2 regions of the Rhodococcus sp. 4CII genome follow, and region 2 is predicted to be linked to the other one. Evidence: riboswitches for the same ligand, from Rfam matches in the RefSeq annotation. Region 2 holds a riboswitch; the other holds the start of a gene.
What was found. Region 2 has a riboswitch for cobalamin ahead of H0B43_RS33760 (cobaltochelatase subunit CobN). Riboswitches for the same ligand answer to the same signal wherever they lie in the genome.
Positions count from the first base shown of each region.

Region 1: another riboswitch for cobalamin. It lies ahead of metE (5-methyltetrahydropteroyltriglutamate--homocysteine S-methyltransferase); the one in region 2 lies ahead of H0B43_RS33760 (cobaltochelatase subunit CobN).

Region 1 covers NZ_JACCFE010000003.1:233,701-241,327, forward strand. The annotation lists gene H0B43_RS37830 (ABC transporter substrate-binding protein) at 1-712, shown strand, start outside; gene H0B43_RS37835 (iron chelate uptake ABC transporter family permease subunit) at 766-1,770, shown strand; gene H0B43_RS37840 (ABC transporter ATP-binding protein) at 1,767-2,555, shown strand; gene metE (5-methyltetrahydropteroyltriglutamate--homocysteine S-methyltransferase) at 2,691-4,952, opposite strand; cobalamin riboswitch at 5,090-5,287, opposite strand; gene H0B43_RS37850 (enoyl-CoA hydratase) at 5,401-6,207, opposite strand; partial or broken gene H0B43_RS37855 (IS1634 family transposase) at 6,558-7,627, shown strand, end outside.
Region 2 covers NZ_JACCFE010000002.1:7,137,501-7,145,127, forward strand. The annotation lists gene H0B43_RS33745 (precorrin-2 C(20)-methyltransferase) at 1-199, opposite strand, end outside; gene H0B43_RS33750 (precorrin-8X methylmutase) at 196-822, opposite strand; gene cobG (precorrin-3B synthase) at 847-1,980, opposite strand; cobalamin riboswitch at 1,987-2,130, shown strand; gene H0B43_RS33760 (cobaltochelatase subunit CobN) at 2,186-5,788, shown strand; gene H0B43_RS33765 (PPOX class F420-dependent oxidoreductase) at 5,805-6,200, shown strand; gene H0B43_RS33770 (TetR/AcrR family transcriptional regulator) at 6,246-6,830, opposite strand; partial or broken gene H0B43_RS33775 (DUF418 domain-containing protein) at 6,863-7,627, shown strand, end outside.

The sequences.
Region 1 (7,627 bases), on a different contig from region 2:
CTTCGAGGTGGTACTCGACACCGAACCCGACTTCGTGACGGCGTCGTTCGGCGGCACCCTCGGACCGGGCGGTGTCGCCGACCGCGACCAGTTCGACCAGCTCGGTGTGCCCAGCTACCTGTCCCCGACCGACTGTGACGGCAAGACGGACGAGAGCGTCAACGCGGACGGTGCCCGCACCGAACTCCTGCGCATCGACACGGTGTACAAGGAGATCCGCGAACTCGCCGCCATCTTCGACGTCCGTGACCGCGGCGAGGCGTTTGTCGCGGAATTGCAGCAGCGGTTCGAGGCGGCCTCGGGAACGGTGAACGCCGCCGGGGTGTCGCTGGCGTACTGGTTCGCCGACACCAAGACCCCGTACATGGCGGGCTGCTGCGGCTCGTCCGGGATCATCACCAACTCGGTGGGCGCCCAGAACATCTTCTCCGACACCACCGACGAGTGGCCGCAGGTGAGCTGGGAGAGCGTGCTCGACCGCGACCCCACCGCCCTCGTCCTCGCCGACCTCAGCCGCCGCAGCATCGACGGCGACGCCCTCGACAGCAAGATCGCGTTCCTCGAGTCGAACCCGGTGACGCAGCGGCTCACCGCAGTCCGCGACCAGCGGTACATCGTGGTCAACGGCGCCGACCTGAACCCGTCGATCCGCACCGTCGACGGCGTGGAGAAGACGGCGGCCGCGCTGAAGCAGTGGGGACCGGCCCGCTGACCGCGACCGCGACGCGGCGCGAATCCCGACCGACTCGGACGAAGTCCCGTCCGGTGATCGGGGTGCTCCTGTTCGTCGGACTCGCGGTGCTGGCCGGGTCCATTGCCGTCGTCATCACCATCGGCCCCGCCAGTCTCTCGGTCGGCGACGTCTACGCGGTGGTCCTCGAACACGTCGGTCTCGGCAGTTCCGGCGTGAGCAGGATCAAGGACGGCATCGTGTGGGAGCTGAGGCTGCCCCGGACCCTCCTCGCGGCGGTGTGCGGCGCCGGACTGGCGCTGTGCGGGACGATCATGCAGTCGCTGCTGCGCAATCCGCTCGCCGATCCGTTCGTGCTCGGCATCTCGTCGGGCGCATCCACCGGCGCCGTGCTGGTCGTCGTCCTCGGACTCGGCGCCGGGGCGGTGTCGCTGTCGGCGGGCGCCTTCGCCGGGGCGGTGCTCTCGTTCGCCCTGGTGATGCTGCTGGCGACCGGCGCCGGCGGCGGCACATCCAGGGTGGTGCTCGCCGGAGTGGCGGGAACGCAACTCTTCTCCGCGCTGACCTCCTTCATCGTGATCTCCTCCGCCGATGCGGAACAGACCCGCGGGGTCATGTTCTGGCTGCTGGGATCCCTGTCCGGTGCCGACTGGGCCGACGTGATTGTGTGCGGGGCCGTCACCGTCGCCGGCCTCCTGGTGTGCCTGACGCAGTCGTCGGCGCTCGACGCCTTCACCTTCGGCAACACCGCCGCCGCATCGCTCGGGGTCTCGGTGCGCGGGGTCCGGATCCTCCTGCTCGGCATCACCGCACTCGTCACCGCCGCCCTGGTCAGTGCCGCGGGGGCGATCGGGTTCGTCGGCCTGGTCCTGCCCCACGCCGCCCGATTCCTCGTCGGCCCCCGGCACAGCCGGCTGCTGCCCACCGCCGCCGTGGTCGGCGCGATCTTCATGGTGTGGATCGACGCGATCGCCCGCACAGTCTTCGCGCCACAGGAAGTTCCGGTCGGTGTCGTCACCGCCCTGATCGGCGTCCCCGCCTTCGCCGTCATCCTCTTCCGCATGCGGAGCACGCCATGACCCTGCGCGCGAAGAACGTCGGCTGGAGCCGTGGCGGACAACTCGTACTCGACGGGGTGTCCATCGAGCCGGCACCGGGCGAGACCATCGGACTGCTCGGCCCCAACGGCTCGGGCAAATCCTCGCTGCTGCGACTGTTCAGCGGGATCGCCGAACCCCACACCGGCCGGGTCCTCCTCGGCGACACCGACATCCGGACCCTCCGACGACGGCAGATCGCCCGCCGGGTGGCGATGGTCGATCAGCATTCCGACACCGAGGTCGACATCACCGTCGGCGACATCGTGCGGTTCGGGCGCATTCCGCACCGCGGGATGTTCGGCGGCGACGAGACCGCCGACGCCGTTGCTGTCGAGCAGGCACTCGAGCACACCGGCATGACGTCGAAAGCACATCGGCTGTGGCACACCCTCTCCGGGGGAGAACGTCAGCGCGCCCAGATCGCCCGGGCCCTCGCGCAGGAACCGGACGAACTGCTACTCGACGAGCCGACCAACCATCTCGACATCCGCCATCAACTCGACATCCTGTCCCTGGTCGCGCAGCTCCCCCTCACCAGCTACGTCGCCCTGCACGACCTCAACCTGGCCGCGATGTTCTGCGACCGCGTGATCGTCCTCGACCACGGGCGGGTCGTCGCCGCCGGCACCCCTACCGAGGTGATCACCGAGGCCCTCGTCGACCAGGTGTATCAGGTCCGGGCGTGCGTCACCGTCGACCCGGTCATCGGGTATCCCACCGTCACCTACCGGCCGCAATCCGCCCGCGACCCCGTACCCCGCTGATCGAATCCGCCGCCACCCGCCACGGTGACCGTCCCGTACAGGTACCGGCCCCCGTTCCACATCGGGTCTCACTCCTTCCGGCCGCCGGGACGCAATGGCGCCCCCGCACCACCCGGTGCGGGGGCGCCGTCGTCGTCAGAGGCTGGCGCGGACCAGCTTCGCGGCGTCGACCAGGTTGCGCAGCGACGCCTTCACCTCCACCGTGCCGCGGGTCTTCAGTCCGCAGTCCGGGTTGACCCACAACCGCTGCGCCGGAACCGCTTTGAGCGCCTCCTTCAACGACACCGTGATCTCCTCGACACTCGGCACCCGCGGGGAGTGAATGTCGTAGACACCCGGACCGACGCCGAGGTCGAAGCCGACCGCGTTCAGGTCACCCAGGACCTCCATGTGCGAGCGGGCAGCCTCGATCGACGTCACGTCGGCGTCGAGGTTCGCGATGGCGTCGATGACCTCACCGAACTCCGAATAGCACAGGTGGGTGTGGATCTGTGTCGAGTCCGCCACCCCCGACGTCGCCAGCCGGAACGCCCCGACCGACCAGTCCAGGTACGCGGGCTTCTCCGCCGCCCGCAGCGGCAGCAGCTCCCGCAGCGCCGGCTCGTCCACCTGCACGATCCGGATCCCGGCGCCCTGCAGATCCACCGTCTCGTCGCGAATCGCCAGGGCCACCTGGTTCGCCGAGTCCGCCAGCGGCTGATCGTCGCGCACGAACGACCACGCCAGGATCGTCACCGGACCGGTCAGCATCCCCTTGACCGGACGCTCGGTGAGCGACTGCGCGTACGTGATCCAGTCGACGGTCATCGGGTTCGGCCGTCGCACATCCCCGTACAGGATCGGCGGACGCACGCACCGGGACCCGTACGACTGCACCCACCCGTTCTCGGTGGCGAAGAACCCGTCCAACTGCTCGGCGAAGTACTGCACCATGTCGTTACGTTCCGGCTCGCCGTGCACCAGCACGTCGAGTCCCAACTTTTCCTGCAGCGCCACCACATCGGCGATCTCGGCGCGCATCCGGGCCAGGTACTCGGCCTCGTCGATCTCACCCCTGCGCAGCGCCGCCCGGGCCACACGAATCTGCGTCGTCTGCGGGTACGAGCCGATGGTGGTGGTCGGCAGCAGCGGCAACTCCAGCCCGGCCTGCGCCTGCCGGCGCTGATCCGCCGGGGAACGGCCGCCGTCGGAGCTCAGGATCGACTCGAGCCGGCCCCGGATCGCACCGTCGCGCAACCGGGGGTCGGTGGCGCGGGTCGACGCGGCCGCGCGGGCGAGGGCGAACTCCTCCTCGACCGTCTCGCGGCCCTGGGTGAGGGCAGCGGCGAGGGTGACGACTTCCCGGACCTTTTCGGTGCCGAACGCCAGCCACGAGCGCAGCGCCTTGTCCACGTTCTTCTCGGCGCCCAGGGTGTAGGGGACGTGCAGCAGCGAGCACGACGTCGAGACCGCGATCGACCCGGTACTGCCCAGCAACGTGCCGAGCGTGCCGAGGGCGTCCTCGAGGTCGGTGCGCCAGATGTTGCGGCCGTCCACGACGCCTGCCACGAGGTGCTTGCGGGACAGCTCGGGAACCGAGGCGAGGGTGTCGGATCCGGCGACCAGATCGACCGCCAGGCCTTCGACGCCGGTCGATGCGAGCGCAGGCAGTGCGTCGCCGAGGCTGCCGAAGTACGACGCGAGCAGGAGCGCGGGGCGGGATTCGACTGCGGAAAGCTGGTCGTAGACCCGCTTCGCGGTGGCGATCTCCTCCGGGGTGCGGTCGGCGACCAGGGCGGGCTCGTCGATCTGCACCCACTCGGCGCCGGCGTCGTAGAGCTGACCGAGCAGGTCCGCATACAGCGGCACGATCTCGTCGATCCGGTCGAGCAGGGGTGCGTCCGAGCCGACGGCCTTCGACAGCATCAGGAACGTCACCGGGCCGATCACCACGGGGCGGGCCGCGATCCCCAGCTCCAGTGCTTCGCCGAGCTCGGCGATCACCTTCGATGCATCCAGGGTGAAGGTGGTGTTCGGGGTGATCTCCGGGACCAGGTAGTGGTAGTTGGTGTCGAACCACTTGGTCATCTCCAAGGGGGTGACGGTGTCGGTGCCGCGGGCGGCGGCGAAGTACCGGTCCAGTGGGTTGTCGAGGTCGGCGACGCGGTCGGGCAGGGCGCCGAGCAGGACGGCGGTGTCGAGGACCTGGTCGTAGTACGAGAAGGTGCCCACGGGGATCGAGTCGAGGCCGGCGTCGCGCTGCGCGGTCCAGGTCTGCTCGCGGAGCTGGTTCCCGACGGTGGCCAGGGCGTCGGCGTCGATTCGGCCTGCCCAGTAGCCTTCGACGGCCTTTTTGAGTTCGCGGTTCGGACCGATACGAGGTGAGCCCAGTACGGTCGCGGTGAAGAGGGTGGTCACAGTGTCTTATCTCCAGTTACAAGCGTGGAAGGACCACCACCGGCAGAACGAGTACACCTCTCGAGCCCGAGAAAGAACATGCTGGCGCACGAGAAGGTCTACACGCCCATTCCCCGAGGCGGTGGACCGCCGGGCACGGCGTGCCCGACACAGTCGGCAGGTCTTCGGACTCGCGGGCACCCAGTGCTATCCACCGGACCTAGTGGCCGTCGCTTCCCAGACAAGGTGCCCAGTGCATGATGACGGCGGTCGTTCCCACTCACCGCTGCGGGACAGTCCCGGATTCTCACCGGGTTCCCTCTCACACCCCGAATCCCGAAAAGAGTTCGGCGTGCTTCGACGCCAGGTGCGGTCTTCGGGGCTCCTCACGACCGCGCCGGGCGAACCAGCTGCACCGGTGAGCATAAAGCACGCGCCCGGGCTCTGGTTCCCCCACCACCGGGGCTGTTCAGGTCCCTGACCACACCGCGCGTTCGCCCCGCAGGAACGCCGCCACCCCGGCCTGGAAATCGGTGCTGCCATACACCGCGCGGATCAGATCCGCGGAGTCCGGCAACCCAGCGACACGGATGCGGCGCAGCACCTCCCGCGTCGAGACCACCGTCAACGGCGCCGCCACCAATAACTCACCGGTCACCTCCGCCACGAGCGCATCGAAGCAGTCGGGGCCGGTGACCTCGGCGACGAACCCGATCGCCGCGGCCTCGACGGCGGGCAGCATCTTCGCTCTCGCGACCATTGCGGTCAGCCGGGCGGACCCGATCCGATCGGCGAGCAGTGCCAAGGGATACGCCGAGAGCGCATTGCCCAGGGTCCGGGCGATCGGCAGCCCGAACATCGAGCCCGTCGTCGCGATCCGGACATCGCACGCGGCCGCCAGCACCAACCCTGCCCCCGCGCACACCCCGTCGACCACCGCCAGCGTCGGCACCCGAACCCCCTCCAGCAGTTCGAGGATCGACACGAACCGGTCCTCGTACGCCACCCCGTCCTCCCCGTTGGCGAACGACCGGAAGTGCGCGATGTCCGATCCCGCCGCGAAGGCCCGACCCGATCCCCGCAACACCAGCAGCCTCACCGAAGGATCCGCGTTCACCCGGTCGCATACCTGCCCGAGCTCCTCGTACATCTGCGGTGTCAGCGCGTTGAGCTTGCCTGGCCGGTTGAAGGTGACGGTCACGACCGCGTCCACCTGGTCGACGATCAGCTCGCGTGTCGGGGGCTCGGGGGACACCGCCGCCCTGGTGGTTGTCATCGTCGTCATACTCGCCCTCACCGCTCAGCGTTCCAATTTTCCGCACCATGGTGGTCGGCCCCTGCAACGCTACGTCGGCAAGCAGAAAGGCGAAATACGTTGCAGCTGAGTTATTTTGCGGCATGATATGAGAAGATTTGCGAACCTTGCAACGACAGGCCACTCTCGGTGTCCCCCATATCGAGCTCCGCTGCGCTCCGCCCGGTGAAGAGCGTTCTTGTTTGTTCCCTTCTGGCCTTCCGACCTGACTTAGGACATTACTGGCGGGTAGATCCCCAGTCGCTGCTGTGACCAGCGGATTCGCGTGTTGTCGGGACCGGAATGGGGCACTAAGCGGGTAGGGTTCCGGTGTGACGTACGTGCGGAAGGTACGCACCGCGTCCGGTGCGGTGGCGGTGCAGGTCGTGCGCAAACACCGTGGTCGGCGGGAAATCGTGGCGCATGTCGGCTCCGCCCACACCGACGCCGAATTGGGTGTTCTGCTCGAGCAGGCCCGCCGGCTCGCCCTCGGTGACCAGGGCATGTTGGAGCTGGGTGTGCCCGAGCCAACCGCCCGGGTCGCCGAAGTGGCGGACTGGCGGTCCGGCCAACTCCCCGTTCCGACCGGCAAGAGTGGCGGGTTGGCTCCATCAGGGCGGACGGTGCGCACGAGCGCACGGCTGCTCTACGACGTGATCGGATCCGTCTACGACCGGCTCGGTTTCGATGTCGTCGACGACTCGGTGTTCAAGGACCTGGTGATCGCCCGGATCGTGGAGCCGACCTCGAAGGTTGACGCACTGCGGGTTCTCGGCGATCTCGGTGCAAACGACCTGTCCTACAAGACTGTTCAACGACACCTGGCGCAGATCGGCCCCGGAGGCTACCGCGACCAGATCGCCCGCCGGTGTTTCGAGTACGCCGCCGAAACCGGCGGACTGAGCCTGGTGTTGTACGACGTCACCACCCTGTACTTCGAGGCGGAGAAGGAGGACGACCTCCGCAAGGTCGGCTACTCGAAGGAACGCCGCGTCGACCCCCAGATCGTGGTCGGACTGCTCGTCGACCGCACCGGGTTCCCCCTCGAGATCGGCTGTTTCGAGGGCAACAAAGCCGAAACCCACACCATCGTGCCGATCGTCCGTCAGTTCCAGGCCCGGCACGACATCGCCGGCGTGGAGATGGTCGTCGCCGCCGACGCCGGCATGCTCTCCGCAGCGAACCTCAACTCCCTCGACGAGGCCGGGCTCAAGTTCATCGTCGGCTCCCGCATGACGAAGGCGCCCGGGGATCTGGCGAACCACTTTCATTGGAACGGTGACGTTTTCACCGACGGGCAGATCGTCGACACCGTCACCCCGCGACACGGGAACAGTGTCGTCAACAACGTGAAGAAGCGATCCGAGCCGGCGTGGGACCCAGCCGCGCACGCCAGTTCCTG
Region 2 (7,627 bases):
GGTGCTCCTCGACCTGGCCGTCACGCAGGTACGGCGCCGCGACCGCGCGGGAGATGCTCTTGCCGTGCCGGGCACTGTGGAACGCCACCACGTCGGCCTCGGCGATCACCCTCGCAGCCTTGACGGTCACCAGTTCCGGGTCACCCGGTCCGATGCCGACGCCCCACAGTTTCCCGGTCACCCGCTGTTCGGAGCTCATTCGACCTCGCTCGCAATCGCGTTCAGGGCCGCGGCCGTGATGGCGCTGCCGCCGCGGCGGCCGCGGACCACCAGATAGTCGAGTCCACTGGAGTGCTCGATCAACGCTTCCTTCGATTCCGCCGCGCCGATGAAACCGACGGGACCGCCGACGATCGCGGCAGGTCGCGGTGCGCCGGATTCGATCATGTCGAGCAGGTAGAACAGGGCGGTCGGGGCGTTGCCGATCGCGACGACGGCCCCCTCCAGTTTGCTGCCCCACAATTCGAGCGCGGCCGCCGAGCGAGTGTTCCCGATCTGTTCCGCCAGCACCGGCACCCGCGGATCACGCAGTGTGCAGAGCACCTCGTTGTCCGCCGGGAGCCGCTTGCGAGTGACGCCGGCGGCCACCATCTGCGCGTCGCACAGGATCGGGGCGCCACCCGCCAGCGCCGCGCGGGCAGCCTTCACGGCACCGGGGGTGAACGCGATGTCGTCCACGAGATCGACCTGACCGCTCGCGTGGATCATGCGGACCACGGCCTGCGAGACGTCCTCGGGAAAGGCACTGAGATCCGCCTCGGCGCGGATCGTGGCGAAGGACTGGCGGTAGATCTCCGCGCCGTCTCGGATGTACTCGATCATCCGCTCACGATAGAGGCACCGCGTTCACGGCTCCTCCACCCGGTAACCCGTCTCGGTGGCGACGACGTCGGCGACCGCACCCTTGGGCCGCCCACAGCAGCGGTCGCAGCCCGACCAGTGCTGCCGCCCCGCCACCGGGAGTTCACCGCTCGCGACGGCGTCCCGTGCGTCGGAGCGGACATCGGCGAGCGCCTTCTCGCAACCGGGCTGCCCGGTACACGCACTGACGTTCAGCCAGGGGGAATCCTCGTCGAAGATCAGGCCCATCGGGGCGAGGACGCGCACCACCTGCTCGGCGGACCACTCGTCGAGGTCGCACAGCAGCACCGATTTCCATGGCGTGACGATCACCGGCTTCTCGACCGCGGCGAGAAACTCCGCCAGCCGGGCGTCGAGGATCCCGAACGCCAGACCGCCGCCGAGCGTCACGTCGCCGTCCGGTTGGTCCAGCCACCCGATGGGTGGCCGGTGCTCGTCGAAGCCGCTCACCGGTTCCACGGTCGGGGTGAGTGCGAGCGCCGCCAGCGTCCGGTCGACCCCGTCGGCGATCTCGGCCAGCCGCCAGTGCCGATCACGCAGTTCCAGGAAGACGCGGGCGGCGTCGAGCAGCACGGACACCGTCTCCGTCCTCGCGATCCGGGCGCCGCTGTCCCGGCCTGCGAGGACCAGGGCCACCTCCGTCTGGCTGACCGCATGGACGCCGAAGTCGCCGCCGAGCGCCGAAACGTCGCCGCGCCCGTCGTCGAGGGTGAACAGGGTGCGGCCGGGCAGTTCGGCCAGCACGGAGTTCGCGCACAACGTCCGGTCGAGGTCGTCGACCAGATCCCGCAGATCCGCGAGACCACCGATCCGACCGGTCAGCGGGGAGACGAGGATGTTGCGCACCCGCTCGTGCGTCTCCGACGGCAGGAGGCCTACCTCGGCGAGGCGCCGGGCGAACTCCCGTGGGTCACCGACCGCCCGCAGTTGTGCGTTGCCCCGGGAGGTCAGTTCGATCTCGCCGTTCCCGAGGTCGCGGGCCGACTCCGCGAGCGTCTGCAACTGGGTGGCGGTCAGCACACCTCCGGGGAGGCGGACCCGGGCGAGCGCACCGTCGGCGGCCTGGTGGACCTGCAGCGCGCCGGGGCACGCATCGGGGCGGGAACGGGAGTCGACCATGGTCCCAGGTTACGTGCGGGCCCAGGTAGCATCACCAGCACTTGCGACGGCAGGAGAGGAAACCGGTGAAAATCCGGTGCGGTCGCGCCACTGTGAGCTCGCCGAACCCGGTGGGCGAGCCAGACCCTCACCTGCCGTCCTCCGACCTACGGTTCCGCACAGAACCACTGCCACGGGGCGCGACACCCCCAGGAAGGCTCCTCACGTGATCCTGCTGCTCTCCACCTCCGACACCGACCTGCTCAGCGCACGCGCCAGCGGGGCGGACTACCGCTGGGCCAACCCGGCCCGGCTGCTGGTCGAGGAGGACCTGCCGGGACTGCTCGACGGCGCCGACCTGGTCGTGGTGCGTATCCTCGGCGGCCGCCGGGCCTGGGAGGAGGGCCTCGACGCGGTCCTGGCCAGCGGGCTGCCCGTGGTGGTCCTCGGCGGCGAGCATGCCCCGGACGCCGAGTTGATGGAATGCTCGACGGTCGCGGCCGGTGTCTCGGCGGAGGCGCACAACTATCTCGCCGAGGGCGGCGCCGACAACCTCGCCCAGCTGCACCACTTCCTGTCGGACACCGTGCTGCTGACCGGACACGGTTTCGAGGCGCCGGTCCAACTGCCGAGCTGGGGTGTCGCGCCGTTCGCCCCCGATGCCGGCGCGGACCGCCCCACGATCGCGGTTCTCTACTACCGCGCCCAGCACCTGGCCGGGAACACCCGCTACATCGAGGCGCTCTGCGACGCCGTCGACGCGGCGGGCGGCACACCGCTGCCGATCTTCTGTGCGTCGCTGCGCACCGCCGAACCGGAGTTGCTGACGACGCTGCGCCGCGCGGACGCGATGGTGGTCACCGTGCTCGCCGCCGGCGGCACCAAACCGGCGGGCGCCTCTGCCGGCGGCGACGACGAGGCATGGGACGTCACCGCGCTGGCCGCGCTGGACGTGCCGATCCTGCAGGGGCTGTGCCTGACCAGCAGCCGTGAGTCGTGGGAATCCAACGACGACGGATTGTCGCCGCTCGATGTCGCCACCCAGGTCGCGGTCCCCGAATTCGACGGCCGCCTGATCACGGTGCCGTTCTCGTTCAAGGAGATCGACGCCGACGGGCTGTCCACCTATGTGCCGGACGCCGAGCGCGCCTCCCGGGTGGCGGGCATCGCCGTCCGGCACGCCCGGCTCCGGCGCATCCCCGCTCCGGAGCGCCGGATAGCCCTGATGCTGTCGGCGTACCCGACGAAGCACGCGCGCATCGGCAACGCCGTCGGGCTCGACACCCCGGCCAGTGCCATCCGGTTGCTCACCGAGATGCGGGCCGCCGGATACGATCTGGGCCCCGCGGACGGGCCCGACGCCGTCCCCGGTCTCGTTGCCCGGGACGGCGACGCGCTGATCCACGCCCTCATCGCCGCAGGCGGCCAGGACCCGGACTGGCTGACCGACGAGCAACTCGAGGGGAACCCGATCCGGATCTCCGCCGCGCGTTACCGCGAGTGGTTCTCGGCGCTGCCCGCCGAACTGCGCGAGGGTGTCGAGGAGCACTGGGGCCCCGCCCCGGGCGAGCTGTACGTCGACCGGTCCCAGGACCCTGCCGGTGAAATCGTGATCGCCGCAATGCAGTTCGGCAATCTCGTGCTGATGGTGCAGCCGCCGCGCGGATTCGGGGAGAAGCCGGTCGCGATCTACCACGACCCCGACCTGCCGCCGAGCCACCACTACCTCGCCGCCTATCGGTGGATCGCGGCAGACGCCGCCGCCGGTGGTTTCGGCGCCGACGCCGTCGTCCACCTCGGCAAGCACGGCAACCTCGAATGGCTGCCGGGGAAGACGCTCGGCATGTCCGCGTCGTGCGGCACCGACGCCGCGCTCGGCGACCTGCCGCTGATCTACCCGTTCCTCGTCAACGACCCGGGGGAGGGCACGCAGGCCAAGCGCCGCGCCCACGCGACCCTCGTCGATCACCTGATCCCGCCGATGGCCCGCGCCGAGAGTTACGGCGACATCTCGCGGCTCGAGCAACTCCTCGACGAGCACTCGAACATCTCCGCGCTCGACCCGTCCAAGCTGCCGGCCATCCGCCAGCAGATCTGGACGTTGATGCGCGCCGCCAAGATGGACCATGACCTAGGGCTGGAGGAACGTCCCGAGGAGGACGTGTTCGACGACATGCTGTTGCACGTCGACGGCTGGCTGTGCGAGATCAAGGACGTCCAGATCCGGGACGGCCTCCACGTGCTCGGTGCGGCGCCCCGGGACGACGCCGAGGTCGAACTGGTGCTCGCCATGCTGCGCGCCCGGCAGATGTGGGGCGGCGAGCAGAACGTCCCCGGACTCCGCGAGGCGCTCGGGCTCAGCGAGGACGGCGACGAGTCCCGCACCCGCGTGGACGAGATCGAGCAGCAGGCGCATGCGCTGGTGCAGGGCATGCACGACGCCGACTGGAATCCGGACGCCGCCGACACCCTCACCGGCGACGCCACGGTCGCGAAGATCCTGCGCTTCGCGGCCACCGAGGTGGCGCCACGCCTGCGGGAGACGGACAACGAGATCGCTCAGGTGCTGCACGCGCTCGACGGCGGTTTCATCGCCGCCGGACCGAGCGGGTCGCCGCTGCGCGGGTTGATCAACGTGCTCCCGACGGGCCGGAACTTCTACTCCGTCGACCCGAAGGCCGTGCCGTCCCGGCTCGCCTGGGAGACCGGCCAGGCGATGGCCGAGTCGTTGCTGGACCGCTACAAGTCCGATCACGGGGAGTGGCCGCGGTCGGTGGGTCTGTCGGTGTGGGGCACGTCCGCGATGCGCACCTCCGGTGACGACATCGCCGAGGTGTTCGCGCTCCTCGGCGTCCGCCCGGTGTGGGACGAGGCGAGCCGGCGCGTGGTGAACCTCGAGGTGATCGACCTCGAGGAACTGGGCCGTCCGCGCATCGACGTCACGGTCCGGATCAGCGGCTTCTTCCGGGACGCGTTCCCGCACGTTCTGGCGCTGCTCGACGACGCCGTCCGGCTCGTCGCCGCATTGGACGAACCGGCCGAGAGCAACTTCGTGCGTGCCCATGCACAGGCGGATCTCGCCGAGCACGGCGACGAACGGCGCGCGACCACCCGCATCTTCGGGTCCAAGCCGGGCACCTACGGGGCCGGACTGCTGCAGCTGATCGATTCCAAGAGCTGGCGCGGCGACGCCGACCTCGCCGACGTGTACACCACGTGGGGTGGCTTCGCGTACGGTCGCGGCCTCGACGGCGCACCCGCTGCCGACGACATGCGGACGGCATACCGGCGAATCACCGTGGCGGCCAAGAACACCGACACCCGCGAACACGACATCGCCGACGCCGACGACTACTTCCAGTACCACGGCGGCATGGTCGCGACCGTGCGGGCGCTCACCGGGAAGTCGCCCGAGGCGTACATCGGCGACAGCACCCGGCCCGAGTCGGTGCGCACCCGGACCCTGTCGGAGGAGACGTCCCGCGTCTTCCGTGCCCGGGTCGTGAACCCGCGGTGGCTCGAGGCGATGCGCCGCCACGGCTACAAGGGTGCATTCGAGATGGCGGCGACCGTCGACTACCTGTTCGGATACGACGCCACCACCAATGTCGTCGCCGACTGGATGTACGAGAAACTCGCCGAGTCGTACGTGCTGGACGAGCAGAACCGCAAGTTCATGGAACAGTCCAATCCGTGGGCCCTGCACGGCATCGCCGAACGCCTCCTCGAGGCGGCCGAGCGCGACATGTGGGAGCACCCCGAGCAGCGGACCCTCGACGGACTGCGACAGGTCTACCTCGAAACCGAAGGCGAACTCGAAGGGGACTGACCGGCTTCGGTCTAGCATGGGCCGGGTGACCACAGAATTCGATCGGGTGTCGTCCGCGAAGTATGTCCTGCTCACCACGTTTCGGAAAGACGGCACCCCGGTGGCGACGCCGCTGTGGGCTGCCGCCGACGGTGACCGTCTGCTGATGTGGACGGTCACCGACTCCTACAAGGTCAAACGCATCCGCCGCAATCCGGAGGTGACGGTGGCCGCGTGCGATGCGCGCGGCAAGCCGAAGGGCCCCGAGGTTCCCGCCCGCGCCGTCATCCTCGACGCCGCGGACACCGATCACACGCGCGACGTGATCGCCCGCAAGTACGGCATCCTCGGCTGGCTCACGATGAAGGGCAGCCTGCTGCGCCGAGGGAAGACCGGCACCATCGGACTCGCCGTCACGGCCGACGACCGGTAGCGAGAGCGCGCGCGATCGGCGTGCGGGGACTGCGCGTCCCGCTGGTCAGGCCAGATCGCGGAGATGCTCGGCGATCATGCGCTGCGCGGTGTGCGGGGTGTCGGTGGCGCCGAGCAGCACGTGCATCGCAGCACCGTCGACGAGGGCGTGCAGGCGCATCGCCTCGGCGTCGACGTCGAGCCCGGGCGCGATCAGCCCCCGTTGCGCGAGATCGGTCAGGATCGCTGCGCACGCACCGCGGAGTTGCCGCTGGGCGTCGAGAGCGATTTCCTTCAGCATCGGGTGGGCGGGACTCTCGGCGACGAGGGCCAGGTTCACTTCCATTTCACAGCGCCGGCGATCGTCGAGGGGGAGTACCTCGTCCAGCACGGCCATGGCACGCTGCCAGGGGTCGGCGATCGTGGCGTGTGCCTGCGCCCGTTCGCGGACCCGCATCGCGACGAGTCGCATGGAGTAGGCGAGGAGTTCGGCCTTGCTGGCGAAGACGTGCCGCAGTGAGCCGCTCGAGATTCCGGCCTCGGCGGCCACGTCACGGACGGACACCGCACCGATGCCGTCGCGCTGGATCACCCGCCACAGCGCCTCGGCGATCTCCTGCTGCCTCTGGTTGTGGTCAATGAGCCGCGGCACCCCACCATGCTAACACGGTCGTGTTAGCATGAATTTTGTTGGTCGAAACACTGAACACCAACATCTGGATCTTCACCGACGTCGAGGGCCTGGCCTCGGCATGCTCACCGTCATGTTCGGCATCGGACTGGTGATCCGGCAACGTTCCGCCCAAGCGTCGCGGTCTGCGGTGGCCCGGCGGGTAACCCTGGCGCGCAGGACTTCTGATGCTGGACGGAGTGCTGCACTTCCTGTTGTTCACCGAGTTCGACGCTGACCGGATTCGCGCTCACGGGCCTGATCGTCGCGTTCATCCTGACTACGGGCGTTCGCGCACAACGAGTATGGCTGGTGTGTGCGGTGGCCGTGCATCTGGCGATGCCGGCCTTCGTTGCCGCGGCGGTATCCTCGGCGCCGGCGCGGGAAACGGGGCCGCTGTCCCCGAATCCTTACGCCGACGGCAGCTTCCGGGATCTCGTTGCCTTCCGCATCGACAACCTGGTGCTGTTCCGCCTCGGGGTGGTCTTCATCCTGCCGGGGCACGCATCCTCGAGTCGGGCCGCGGTGCCCTCCGACGCCGTCTGATGGTGGTGGGACTGGGGGTGGCGCTCCCGCTCGACTTCACCCTCGGACTCCTCGGTGGCGACGCCGGGCTGCTGTTGGGCAGGTATGGAACCGCGCCCGTGGTGGCTTTGGGGCTCCTGGCGGCGATCGCGCACCGCTACGCCGACGGGCGTGAACCCGGCGTGGCCGGCCGCGCACTGTCGAACGTCGGTCGGACCGCGCTCAGTTGCTATGTGCTGCAGAACATCCTGTGT